Regions from separate parts of the Candidatus Pantoea symbiotica genome, predicted to be linked through region 3. Evidence: predicted binding sites of a transcription regulator. Region 3 holds the regulator's gene; each other region holds the start of a gene.
The links. Region 3 encodes ArgR, which controls arginine synthesis, uptake and breakdown. Its sites were predicted from a motif close to ANTGAATAAAAATACANT; they were not measured.

Region 1: a site for ArgR is predicted at 2,570-2,587, ahead of argF (ornithine carbamoyltransferase). Genes of this name have one in related genera too.
Region 2: a site for ArgR is predicted at 1,586-1,603, ahead of argC (N-acetyl-gamma-glutamyl-phosphate reductase). Genes of this name have one in related genera too.

Annotation. Positions count from the first base shown of each region.
Region 1 is NZ_JBSZHR010000002.1:330,334-334,522, reverse strand. It holds gene ACXIZX_RS02170 (valine--tRNA ligase) at 1-564, shown strand, start outside; gene ACXIZX_RS02165 (GNAT family N-acetyltransferase) at 631-1,134, shown strand; gene miaE (tRNA isopentenyl-2-thiomethyl-A-37 hydroxylase MiaE) at 1,199-1,969, opposite strand; gene rraB (ribonuclease E inhibitor RraB) at 2,028-2,450, opposite strand; gene argF (ornithine carbamoyltransferase) at 2,613-3,620, shown strand; gene pyrB (aspartate carbamoyltransferase) at 3,864-4,189, shown strand, end outside.
Region 2 is NZ_JBSZHR010000002.1:3,849,129-3,853,317, forward strand. It holds gene argB (acetylglutamate kinase) at 1-462, opposite strand, end outside; gene argC (N-acetyl-gamma-glutamyl-phosphate reductase) at 478-1,482, opposite strand; gene argE (acetylornithine deacetylase) at 1,650-2,798, shown strand; gene ppc (phosphoenolpyruvate carboxylase) at 3,056-4,189, shown strand, end outside.
Region 3 is NZ_JBSZHR010000002.1:3,552,378-3,556,566, reverse strand. It holds gene ACXIZX_RS17110 (NAD-dependent succinate-semialdehyde dehydrogenase) at 1-315, shown strand, start outside; gene ACXIZX_RS17105 (barstar family protein) at 341-610, shown strand; gene yhcN (peroxide/acid stress response protein YhcN) at 661-927, opposite strand; gene ACXIZX_RS17095 (YdgH/BhsA/McbA-like domain containing protein) at 1,030-1,296, opposite strand; gene yhcN (peroxide/acid stress response protein YhcN) at 1,387-1,650, opposite strand; gene argR (transcriptional regulator ArgR) at 2,140-2,610, opposite strand; gene mdh (malate dehydrogenase) at 3,035-3,970, shown strand; gene mscM (miniconductance mechanosensitive channel MscM) at 4,023-4,189, opposite strand, start outside.

The DNA of each region.
Region 1 (4,189 bases), 3.2 Mb from region 3:
GTGAAAGGCCTGAAAAACATCGACCACGATACCATCATGCTGCAGCCGTTCCCGCAGTATGAAGCGGCGAAAGAGGATGCCGAGGCGCAGGCCGATATCGAGTGGATGAAGCAGGCGATCGTCGCGGTGCGTAATATCCGTGCTGAGATGAACATCGCACCAAGCAAGCCGCTCGACGTGCTGCTGCGTGACTGCTCTGCCGCCGCTCAGCGTCGCGTAGAAGAGAACCGCACCTTCCTGTCGCGTCTGGCGCGCCTGGAAAGCCTGACCATTCTGCCTGCTGGCGAGAAAGGTCCGGTTTCGGTCACCAAGATTGTTGAAGGCGCTGAGTTGCTGATCCCGATGGCGGATCTGGTCAACAAAGAAGCCGAGCTGGAGCGTCTGGCGAAAGAGCTGGTGAAACTTGATGTCGAAATCGAGAAGATCCAGACCAAGCTGGCGAACGAAGGCTTTGTGTCACGTGCGCCGGAAGCGGTTGTCGCGAAAGAGCGTGAGCGCGTGGCTGAGCTTGAGCAATCAAAAGCAAAACTGTTTGAACAGCAGGGCGTGATTGCGGCATTGTAAGCGCTTCAGTCCAACTGCTTAATCGAAGCCGGGCACTGCCCGGCTTTTTTATACCGGAAGATAATGATGACCACCGACGCCTCCATCAATTTAAAGGTGCGCCCCATTACCGCTGCTGATAACTCGCTGATCGCGCAGGTGATCCGTGATGTGTCAGCTGAATTTGGCCTGACGGCGGACAAAGGCTACACCGTGTCCGATCCCCATCTCGATCGCCTGTTCGAACTCTACAGCGAAGCCAATAGCGCCTACTGGATTGTGGAACATGATGGTGTGGTGGTGGGCGGCGGCGGCGTTGCTCCGCTGGCGTGTAGCGCGCCGGATATCTGCGAGCTGCAGAAGATGTATTTCCTGCCGCAGGTGCGCGGTTTAGGCCTGGCGCGCGATCTGGCGCTGCGCGCAATGGAATTTGCCCGTCAGCAGGGTTTTCAGCGCTGCTATCTGGAAACCACCGGCAGTTTGACGCGTGCGATTAAGCTGTATGAGTCGTTGGGGTTTGAGCTGATTGATAACGCGATGGGTTGTACCGGGCATGTGGATTGCGAAGTGCGGATGTTGAAGGTGTTGTGATGATTGAGGTCGCCATGAATGGCGACCCTACGGTTTAGTCGCCGGTTTTTTGTAGGGTGCGCATTCATGCGCACCAAACTGCCGGCACCCCACTATGAAAGCGTAACTCGCCATCCGGTTCGCTGATTAAGCGCGCTTCTGTTTCACCAAACACCTGCACGCGCGGCGCAATGTCCTTCGGCGAAATCTGCTGTGCCAGCTTCAGGTAATCCTGATAGTGACGCGCTTCCGAGCGCAGCAGCGAAATATAGAACTTCTCCAGCTGCTCATCCAGATACGGCGCCAGGCTGGCGAAACGCTCGCAGGAACGCGCTTCGATGTACGCCCCGCAAATCAGCTTATCCACCAGCGCTTCCGGCTCGTAAGTGCGAATTTCGCGAATCAGCCCTTTGGCATAGCGGCTGGCGGTGATTTTGCGATACGGCAAACCGCGCGACTGCATGATCTCCCACACCTGATAGAAGTGATGCAATTCCTCTTTCACCAGCAGCACCATCATCTCCACCAGATCGTCGGCCCAAGGCAGTTCGTTGCGCACGATAATGCTTTTGGTCAGATTCTTGTGGGCATTGATGAAGTTACTGTCCTGCTCATCGCGATAGATAAAATCTTCATACGGCTTGAGCCACGCCAGAATGGCATCACCACTCGGCTTATCCGCCACGTATTTACGGATGATAAACACCGCAGTTTGCGCGGCTTTCAATTCGCAAACCATGTGATCGGTGAGCAGCAACGTCAGATTTTCCGGCTTGCGCGCTTCATCAATCCACGCTTGTGGCGTGCGGCAATGCAGGAATTGATAGATCGGTTCTAATAGCGGAGCGTAATTCATGGGCAGTCTTTGTCTTACGGGGAGAGGTTTCAGGGCGGCGAGCGCCGCCCATTAATGCTTAGTGACGCACACCGTTGTCTTCTTCGTCGTCGATGAACTCGCCATCGTCGTCTTCATCTTCGGCATCAGGATCTTCAAAGTAGGTGCCCCAACCGTCGTAATCGACGTTGTAGCTGCCCGCCAGATTCACCAACTGCTCAACCTGCGCATCAATCAACTCAGGCTTCAACGCGCCTTCGCTCAGGATATCCACACACATCACGGTGGTGCCGTCTTCCAGTTCCAGCTCTTCTGGCTCGCTGACTTCGTAGCCCAGTTTGAAGGCATCAACCGCGACCTTCTCCAGCGAGTCAAAGTTGTTGCAGGAGAGATGATGTTCGATAGTGTAAAGCGCATCTGGATCGCTGCCGTCTTCCAGCAACTCTTCAATGATCAGTCGCGTCTCTTCGCGCTGTTCTTCCAGCAATGCTTCATATGCCATGGGTGTGTCCTCAAATATTCGGCTGAATACAATTATTTTCCCACACTGCCTCGCGCGCCACTACACAAAACAACAAGTTTCTTAACGCTGGGGTTGAAAATGCATATTCATACGGTTAGATTGAATTTTAATTCATTTTAATGTGGGCACCCGGAGCGCTGTATGAGTCAGCTACATCAAAGACATTTCCTGAGATTGCTGGATTTCACCCCAGCCGAAATCGATTCTCTGCTGAGTCTGGCAGGTGAATTAAAACACGCAAAGAAAAATGCCAGCGAAACGCAGTACCTGAAAGGCAAAAACATCGCGCTCATCTTCGAAAAAGACTCGACTCGCACCCGATGCTCTTTCGAAGTTGCCGCTTACGATCAGGGCGCTAACGTTACCTATCTCGGCTCAAGTGGCAGCCAAATCGGCCATAAAGAGTCAATGAAAGACACCGCGCGCGTGCTGGGACGCATGTATGACGGTATTCAATATCGCGGCTACGGCCAGGAACTGGTGGAAACCTTGGCAGAATTCGCTGGCGTGCCGGTATGGAATGGCCTGACCACCGAATTCCACCCCACGCAACTGCTGGCCGATCTGCTGACGATGCAGGAACATTTGCCGGGTAAAGCGCTGAATGAAATGACGCTGGTTTACGTTGGCGATGCGCGTAACAACATGGGTAACAGCATGCTGGAAGCCGCTGCACTGGTCGGCCTGGATCTGCGTCTGGTGGCACCAAAAGGCTGCTGGCCGGAAGCGGAACTGGTCGAGCAATGCCGCGTGGCCGCGCAGCAAACCGGTGGCAAAATCACCCTGACCGAAGATATCGCCGAAGGCGTGCAAGGTGCCGACTTCATCTACACTGATGTGTGGGTGTCGATGGGCGAAGCCAAATCGGTGTGGGAAGATCGCATCGCTCTGCTGCGTCCTTATCAGGTGAACAGCGCGATGCTGGCACTGACCGGCAATACGCAGGTGAAGTTCCTGCACTGCTTGCCTGCCTTTCATGACGACAAAACCACGCTGGGCCGGCAAATGGCCGAGCAGTACGGTTTGCAGGATGGCATGGAAGTGAGTAATGAGGTGTTTGAATCTGCGCACAGCATCGTGTTCGATCAGGCTGAAAACCGCATGCACACCATTAAAGCGGTGATGGTGGCGACACTCGGCAAGCTATGATTGGTCGCGCCGCAAACGTTTACCTCGTGCGCGATATTTGCTTGATGCAAATCAGTGAATGCGTATAATGCGGCCCAATTTGCCGGAGGAAACATGCAACAGCGCAGCGCACAATTTGACGCTCAACGACGCCTGACAGCGGGCGGCGCATCTGTTTCTTTCCGTCATCAATCGATCGTAAAAAAAGCCCCTTAAGCAGGGGCTTTTTTTTGTCCGCAATCCGGCAGCGCAGAGGAGAACGCTATGGCCAACCCGCTATATCGCAAGCACATTATTTCCATTAACGATCTCAACCGCGACGAACTGGAGCTGGTGCTGCATACCGCCGCCCAGTTGAAAGCCAATCCCCAACCGGAGCTGCTGAAACACAACGTGATCGCCAGCTGCTTCTTTGAAGCTTCAACGCGCACGCGCTTGTCGTTTGAAACCGCGATGCATCGTCTCGGCGCGTCGGTGGTGGGCTTCGCCGACGGCAGCAACACCTCGCTCGGCAAGAAAGGAGAAACCCTCGCCGATACCATTTCGGTGATTGGTACTTACGTCGATGCCATCGTGATGCGTCATCCGCA
Region 2 (4,189 bases), 300 kb from region 3:
CTCGCCGCCGTCGGTGATGCCAATTGAGCTGATTACCGGCATGTAGCCCGCCGCCAGCAGCGTGTTCACCAGCGCCGGGTTGCCCGGCGTTGCGTTGCCAACGTGTCCCAGCTCTTCATCGAACTGCGCCACATTAACCAAACCGGCGTCGCCGAGGCACAAACCGACTGCGCCGATGCCATATTTCTTCGCCCACGCCAGCAGCGTTTTGTTGGCGGTACCGGCTAACGCACCGGTAATAATGTCAATCTGATCGGCTGGCGTCACGCGCAAACCGTTCTTCTTTTTCACCGGCAGCGCGAGCTTCTTCATCAGCTCGTCCACCACGCAACCACCGCCGTGCACAATGATCAGCGGACGCTGATGTTCATTGCGGTACGCCAGCAGGGCATCAAACAGACGGGCCAGCGCTTCTTCGCTATCCAGCAGCACGCCACCCAGTTTAATGATCAATGGATTCATTGCGTTATCCGTTCGTTAAATCAAAGACAGCGTTTCGGGGAAGCCGAAACGAATGTTCAAACACTGAACCGCCTGCGATGAGGCGCCTTTCAGCAGGTTATCTTCGGCAGCCACCACAATCAGGTGCTCGCCTTGCATGGCGAAGCCAATGTCGCAGAACGGCAAACCGACCACCGCTTTCAGCGCCGGTACGCCTTTGTCATAGACGCGCACCAGCGGTTTGTCGTGGTACGCATTATGGAAGGCATCCGCCACATCCTGCTGCGTCACGCCCGCTTTCAGGCGGCAGGTAGTGGTCGACAGAATACCGCGCGGGAAGCTGCCCAGATGTGGCGTGAAGATCACCGGCGTACCGAGATGTGCCACGATTTCCGGATGATGACGGTGATTAAACAGGCCGTACGGCTGCAAGCTCACTTCACAGAAGCTGGTGCCAACGTTGGCTTTGCGCCCTGCGCCGCTCACGCCGCTGGTGGCATTGATCACCGGCCACTGTGCATCGTTAAGCAAGCCCGCTGCGATCAGCGGTTTCAGCGAAAGCTGGGCTGCGGTTGGGTAGCAACCCGGCACCGCAACCAGCTCCGCATCTTTGATTTTGTCGTGCTGCCATTCGGCCAGGCCGTAAACCGCCTTATCCAGCCAATCCTGATGCTGATGGCTGAAACCGTAATATTGGGTATAGAAAGCGTCGTCGTTTACGCGGAATGCGCCGGAGAGATCGAACACCACGCAACCGGCTTTGAGGAATTCAGGTGCCAGATCGTGGCTGACTTCATGGGCGGTGGCGAGGAACACCACATCCACTTTGTCGGCCCATTCAGCGGCATCGCTCAGCGGCTGCAGCGGCAAATCGACAATGCCTTTGAGTTGCGGATGCAAATCCGATAATAACTTTCCAGCATCCGGGCTTTGCGCTGAAACCGCCAAAGCGGTTATGTTCATATGCGGATGGCGATTCAGGTAGGTGGCAAGCTCTACGCCAGCGTAACCACTGGCACCAACGATCAGCGTATTCAACATCAGGCTGTATACCTTATTACAGTCACGTATCGGGTCGCGGCCTTGCCCCGTTGCCCAGAATGCCGTTTGCAGAAGATTTGATGCTTCACATGCAAGCGACGTTATTGTATTTTTATTCACTATTAATGCATGAATATTGATACATCCTAACCCAAGGACCGTCAACAGTGAAGACAAAATTACCACCTTTTATCGAACTCTACCGCCAGTTGATTGCCACGCCATCAATCAGCGCAACCGATAGCGCACTGGATCAGAGTAATGAAACTTTAATCAATTTGCTGGCCGGCTGGTTCCGCGATATTGGCTTCAGTGTAGAAGTGCAGCCGGTGCCTGGCACGCGGCATAAATTCAACATGCTGGCGCGCAGCGGATTGGGCGCAGGCGGCCTGTTACTGGCCGGTCATACCGACACCGTTCCCTACGATGATGGCCGCTGGACGCGCGATCCCTTCACGCTGACCGAGCACGACAACAAGCTTTACGGCCTGGGCACCGCCGATATGAAAGGCTTCTTCGCCTTTATTCTGGATGCGCTGCGTGACGTTGACGTGACCAAACTCAGCAAGCCGCTCTACATCCTCGCCACCGCCGATGAAGAGACCACCATGGCGGGCGCGAAGTATTTCTCTGAATCAACGCAACTTCGTCCGGATTGCGCCATCATCGGCGAGCCAACCTCACTCAAGCCGGTGCGCGCGCATAAAGGTCATCTGTCGAATGTGATTCGTATTCAGGGACAATCGGGCCACTCCAGCGATCCGTCACGCGGCGTCAACGCCATTGAGCTGATGCATGAATCCATTACCCAACTGATGCAGCTGCGTAACACGCTGAAAGAGCGTTACAACCACGATGGGTTTGCCATTCCTTATCCAACCATGAACTTCGGCCATATACATGGTGGCGACGCCGCTAACCGCATTTGCGCCTGCTGTGAATTGCATATGGATATACGTCCGCTGCCGGGCTTAACCCTGAGCGATTTAGATGGTCTGCTGAATGACGCGCTGGCACCGGTTAGTGCGCGCTGGCCGGGACGTTTAACCGTGGGTGAACTGCATCCGCCGATTCCAGGCTACGAATGCCCGGCCGATCATGAGCTGGTGCAAGTAGTGGAGAAGCTGCTGGGCGTGCCAACCGAAGTGGTGAACTATTGCACTGAAGCGCCTTTTATCCAGCAATTGTGCCCAACGCTGGTTTTAGGCCCGGGATCTATCAATCAAGCCCACCAACCTGATGAGTTTATTGATACCGCATTTATCAAGCCGACTCATGCGCTTATCACTCAAGTCGTGCAGCATTTTTGTCATTGATGAACAACAGATGGGGCATTTCACTGTTAAATCAGCAAATTGCCCCGTCATTGTTCGGGATTTGATAATAAGAATAACTTATCTCGCTTCGCTGCAAGCAAATTCTTTGAATTTCCGCCATTTAGCAGCACATTTACGTAGATTTAAGGCAATTGACGTACAGGAAGATACGTGGCTAGATAAAAGACGATGTTATGCCCGTGGGTAAATAATTCCCGTGGGGATATTTAAAAAGATGATGAGGGTGTCAGGGTCCAATGAACGAACAATATTCCGCAATGCGAAGTAATGTCAGTATGCTCGGCAAACTGCTCGGGGATACGATTAAGGATGCACTAGGAGAGAACATCCTCGACCAGGTGGAGACCATCCGTAAACTCTCTAAGTCATCCCGTGCGGGAAATGACACCCATCGTCAGGAACTGCTGACCACGCTGCAAAATCTGTCGAATGACGAGCTGCTGCCGGTGGCGCGTGCGTTTAGCCAGTTCCTTAATCTCACCAACGTCGCTGAACAGTATCAAACCATTTCCCGTAGCGGTGATGGCGCGAACCATCCTGAACTGCTGAAAAAGACTTTCGAGCGTCTGAAACAGCAAGGCGATATCAGCGAAGCGGCAATCCGTCAGTCGATTGAAGAGCTGTCGCTGGAGCTGGTGCTGACTGCGCACCCCACCGAAATTACCCGCCGCACGCTGATCCATATGCTGGGCGAAGTGAACAGCTGTTTGCAGCAACTCGATCACAGCGACATTTCCGATTACGAGCGCACGCAGGTGATGCGCCGTCTGCGCCAGTTGGTGGCACAAGCGTGGCACACCGACGAAATCCGCAAATACCGTCCAACGCCAATCGATGAAGCCAAATGGGGCTTTGCCGTGGTGGAAAACAGTCTGTGGCAAGGCGTGCCGGCCTTCCTGCGTGAGCTGAACGAGCAAGTTGAAGAGACCTTTGGCATTAAGCTGCCGGTCGATTTCGTGCCGATTAAATTTACCTCGTGGATGGGCGGCGACCGTGACGGCAACCCGAACGTCACCGCACCGATTACCCGCCACGCGATGCAGCTGAGCCGCTGGAAAGCCGCGGACCTGTTCCTGCGCGATATCGGCGTGCTGGTTTCTGAGCTGTCGATGTCCGAATGTAGCGACGAAGTGCGCGAGCTGTGCGGCGATCCGGAAGCGCTCGAGCCGTACCGTATGGTGCTGAAGCGCATTCGTAGCCAGCTGATGACCACGCAGGCCTATCTTGGCCGCCGTCTGAAAGGCGAGCGCCTGCCGCGTCCAGCCGATCTGCTGGTCTCCAACGATCAGCTATGGGAACCGCTGTTCGCTATCTACCAATCTCTGCAACAGTGCGGCATGGGCATCATCGCCAACGGCCAACTGCTGGAC
Region 3 (4,189 bases):
AAGTTGGCGCAGGAAGAGACGTTTGGTCCGGTTGCGGCCTGTTTCCGCTTTGATGATGAAGCCGAGGTGATTGCGCGCGCCAACAATACCGAATATGGCCTGGCGGCTTACTTCTACACGCAGAATCTGCAGCGGGTGTTCCGCGTCTCAGCGGCACTGGAAGCGGGCATGATCGGTATTAACGAATGCGCGGTATCAACGGAGCTGGCACCGTTTGGCGGTGTGAAAGAGTCCGGCCTGGGACGCGAAGGCTCGGTGTTGGGCATGGAAGAGTATCTGGAAGTCAAAGCGTTGCACCTCGGCGGACTCAGCTAGCCGCGACAACTAAGAGGGCGTTATGATGAGAACCGAGCGTTTCGATTTCGATGAGATTGTCGATCAAGCCCATTTTTATCGACAGTTTAGCGATCGTTTTGCGCTAGCCGATCTCGCCATCAACGATCTTGACGATCTTTGGGATGCGATTGTGGGTGAGCAACTGCCGTTGCCGCTGGAGATTGAGTTTGTAAATCTGGGGAAAGGGCAGAAACGCCGGTATGGCGCATTGATCCTGCTATTTGATGAAGCAGAAGAGGAGCTGGAGGGCCAGCTCCGCTTCAATATAAAGTAAAAAGGGCCCCGGCGAGCGGGGCCAAAGGGTTCGTCTTAATTGACGAGGAATTACTTATACAGCTCAGCTGTCACGTGATAGCTGTCGCCAGTTTTCGCTTCAATCACTTTGTAAGCGCTGGCACCTTGCTCATCCGCTTTCTGAGAAAGCTCGGCACGATAATCCATTGGCGAACCGCCGGTTCCGCTGATTGAAATAGTGCTGCCGGTAGGTTGCAGATTCTGCGCCTGTTGTTCAGTCACCAGCTGTGCTGCAGAAGCACCAAAGGCGAACAGGGAAAGCAGAGTAGCAGTTGCGATGGTTGTTTTGATTTTCATAATTTTCTCCTCGTTTAATCAACAACCTGCGGCAGAAAAGGGGTAGGCGGGTCGTCGATCTATTGCCTGGCGCCTTCAAGGCGCCGGACGTTCAATTAGTGATTATTTGTAGAGTTCAGCAGTAACGTGGAAGGTATCACCACGGTTGCTCTCAATGATGCGGTAATGGCTAGCACCCTGCGCATCAGCTTTCTGTGACAGTTCCTGACGAACGTTGGTTTGGTCGCCGTCAACACCGCTCACGCTGATGGTTTGGTTGAGGGATTGCAGCTGTTCAGCTTGTTGGTTTGAAACCAGGCTTGCGGCGCTCGCGCCAAAAGAAAGAATAGAAGCCAGGCCCAGTACTGCGATAGCTAATTTGGTTTTCATGATTCACTCTCCTGAAATTGGGGTCGGCAACCTGAGAGGCAAGAGCGTCTCAAACGGGTCGCCGTTCACATTGCGTCTTAAGTCAGTAACTTATTTATACAGCTCAGCGGTTGCGTGGTAGCTGTCACCGGTATTCGCCTCGATCACGCGGTATGCTTTCGCACCTTGCTGATCGGCTTTATCGTTTAACTGCTGGCGGATATCCATTGGAGAACCGCCCACGCCGCTGACGCTGATGGTGCCTGCGGATTGCAGATTCGCTGCCTGTTCGGCATTAATAGAATCTGCTGCAAAAGCACCAAATGACAGAGCAGATAGAACACTCAGGGTTGCGATAGTAGTTTTAACGTTCATGATATTTTTCCTCGTCGTCTATTTTTATCTTTTTCTTTCGTGTGATTTGCATCACGAAACTAAGTATAGATCTAATCACCCATGAAATTAATATCCAGCTAATAATGTTTGGTTGTAATTCTTTATCCTTATGGCACTTTTTTAGAACCTGAAGTTATAAAAAACGCCTGGATCTTAACCATAGGTGGTTATTTAGCCGTAAAAACAATGATCTACATCAAATTATCTTTTAGTGCGAAAGATCATGGTTGATCTCGCTGGCTGATGCGCATGAAGAAGGGAAAGGCACTGAGCACGATGTGTAAAGCAGTGTAAAATAGCGCATATGATTAAGCAGGCGCAAAGGTCGTACCAATCTGTTAGCTTGAAAAGAACCGCTAAGCATATGGATAACTTATTATTTACAAAGGGGTTTGTAACAGGTTGGTTACGAATGAAGCGGGAAGGGCAAGATAACCGGCAGAGGATCTGCCGGTATGCAGCAGGGTTTTATAGCTCTTGTTCGAATAAAACCAGAATCGCATCGTACAACTGTTTTACTGAGAAGGTGCGCGCAGGCGTAATAAAGATGGTGTCATCACCGGCGATGGTGCCGAGAATCCCTTCCGCTTTGCCCAGTGAATCCAGTAGGCGCGCAATCAGCTGCGCAGCGCCCGGACTGGTGTGAATTACCACTAAAGCATCGTTGTAATCGATATCCAGCACCAGATTCTTCAGCGGGCTGGTGGTGGTTGGTACGCCGAGTTCAGCAGGCAGGCAATAAACCATTTCCATCTTGGCGTTACGCGTACGCACCGCGCCGAACTTGGTCAGCATGCGAGAAACTTTGGACTGATTGATATTCTCGAAGCCGTCTTCCTGCAGCGCCTGCACGATTTCGCCCTGGGAGCTGAATTTCTCTTCCTTCAATAAGGCTTTAAACGCCTTGATCAAGTCGTCTTGTTTCGATGGGTTTCGCATAAGCTACCAATTAAAAGAGGGTTGCAGAGGGCAACAGGCCCACGGCAGATAAATTATTATGCATTTAGATGAATTTTTATGCAATAAGTCTGATGAGAGAATCGCGGTAATGACCTGCGGGGCGGGCATAATAACAGAATATGATGTCGCACCAAAATCGCGGGTGGACGCGCAAAGCGAAGGTTGCAAAGTTGTTATATTATTGAGGTGGTAACAACAATATCGATGATCATTGCCGTCCATTGTCTTCTGGCTGCGAATGAATCATTCAGGCGACTTCTGAAGTGGAGATGTCTCGGGAGCCGATTGCGGCGTAGTGTTAAGTGCGCGACAGGTTTAGTCGCTATCGCCTGAGAAGTTGATTAAACTCGTAACCTGATGGATTTTCGGCATATCTCTGCCCCACCTTAATAAGGAGTTCAGGATGAAAGTTGCCGTTCTCGGTGCCGCTGGTGGTATTGGCCAGGCGCTCGCACTGCTGCTCAAAACGCAATTACCCGCAGGCTCAGCTCTCTCACTTTACGATATCGCCCCGGTAACGCCGGGTGTGGCGGTCGATCTCAGTCACATCCCAACGGCAGTCACCGTGGAAGGGTTTAGCGGTGAAGATGCTACGCCTGCGCTGCATGGTGCCGATGTGGTGCTGATCTCTGCAGGTGTGGCACGTAAGCCGGGCATGGATCGCGCCGACCTGTTTAACGTTAACGCCGGTATCGTGCGTAACCTGATTGAACAGGTTGCCAGCACGGCGCCGAAAGCGCTGATTGGCGTGATCACCAATCCAGTCAACACCACGGTGGCGATTGCGGCCGAAGTGCTGAAGAAAGCTGGCGTGTATGACAAGAATCGCCTGTTTGGCGTTTCCACCCTCGATATCATCCGCGCCAATACCTTTGTCGCGGCGCTAAAAGGCAAGCAGCCTAACGAGATTGAAGTGCCTGTGGTGGGCGGGCATTCAGGTGTAACGATTCTACCGCTGCTGTCGCAGGTGAAAGGCGTGAGCTTCAGCGAGCAGGAAGTGGCGGATCTCACCAAACGTATTCAGAACGCGGGCACCGAAGTAGTGGAAGCCAAAGCCGGTGGCGGATCGGCAACGCTGTCGATGGGACAAGCGGCGGCCCGTTTTGGCCTGTCATTGATTCGCGCCATGCAAGGTGAAGCCAACGTCGTGGAGTGCGCATATGTGGAAGGCGATGGCGAATATGCCCGCTTCTTCTCGCAGCCGCTGCTGCTGGGCAAAAACGGTATTGTTGAGCGCCGTCCGCTGGGTACGCTGAGTGCCTTTGAACAGCAGGCGCTAAACGGCATGCTGGAAACGCTGAAGAAAGATATCGCGCAGGGCGAAGAGTTTGTGAAGTGATCGGCTCTGAGCAGCAATAAAAAACGCCCGGCAATTGCCGGGCGTTTTGTTTTTATAATCCGCCAGATTTGAAGGTCTTATTGGCGGGCGCGCCGTTGCTGGCGGGATTTTGTTTTCCTAGCGTCTCCATGCGTACCTGGAACGGCGGGAATGGCATCTCAATGCCGTGTTCCTCAAAGCCGCGCAGAATCAGCTGATGAAGTTCATGGCGCAGCGGCA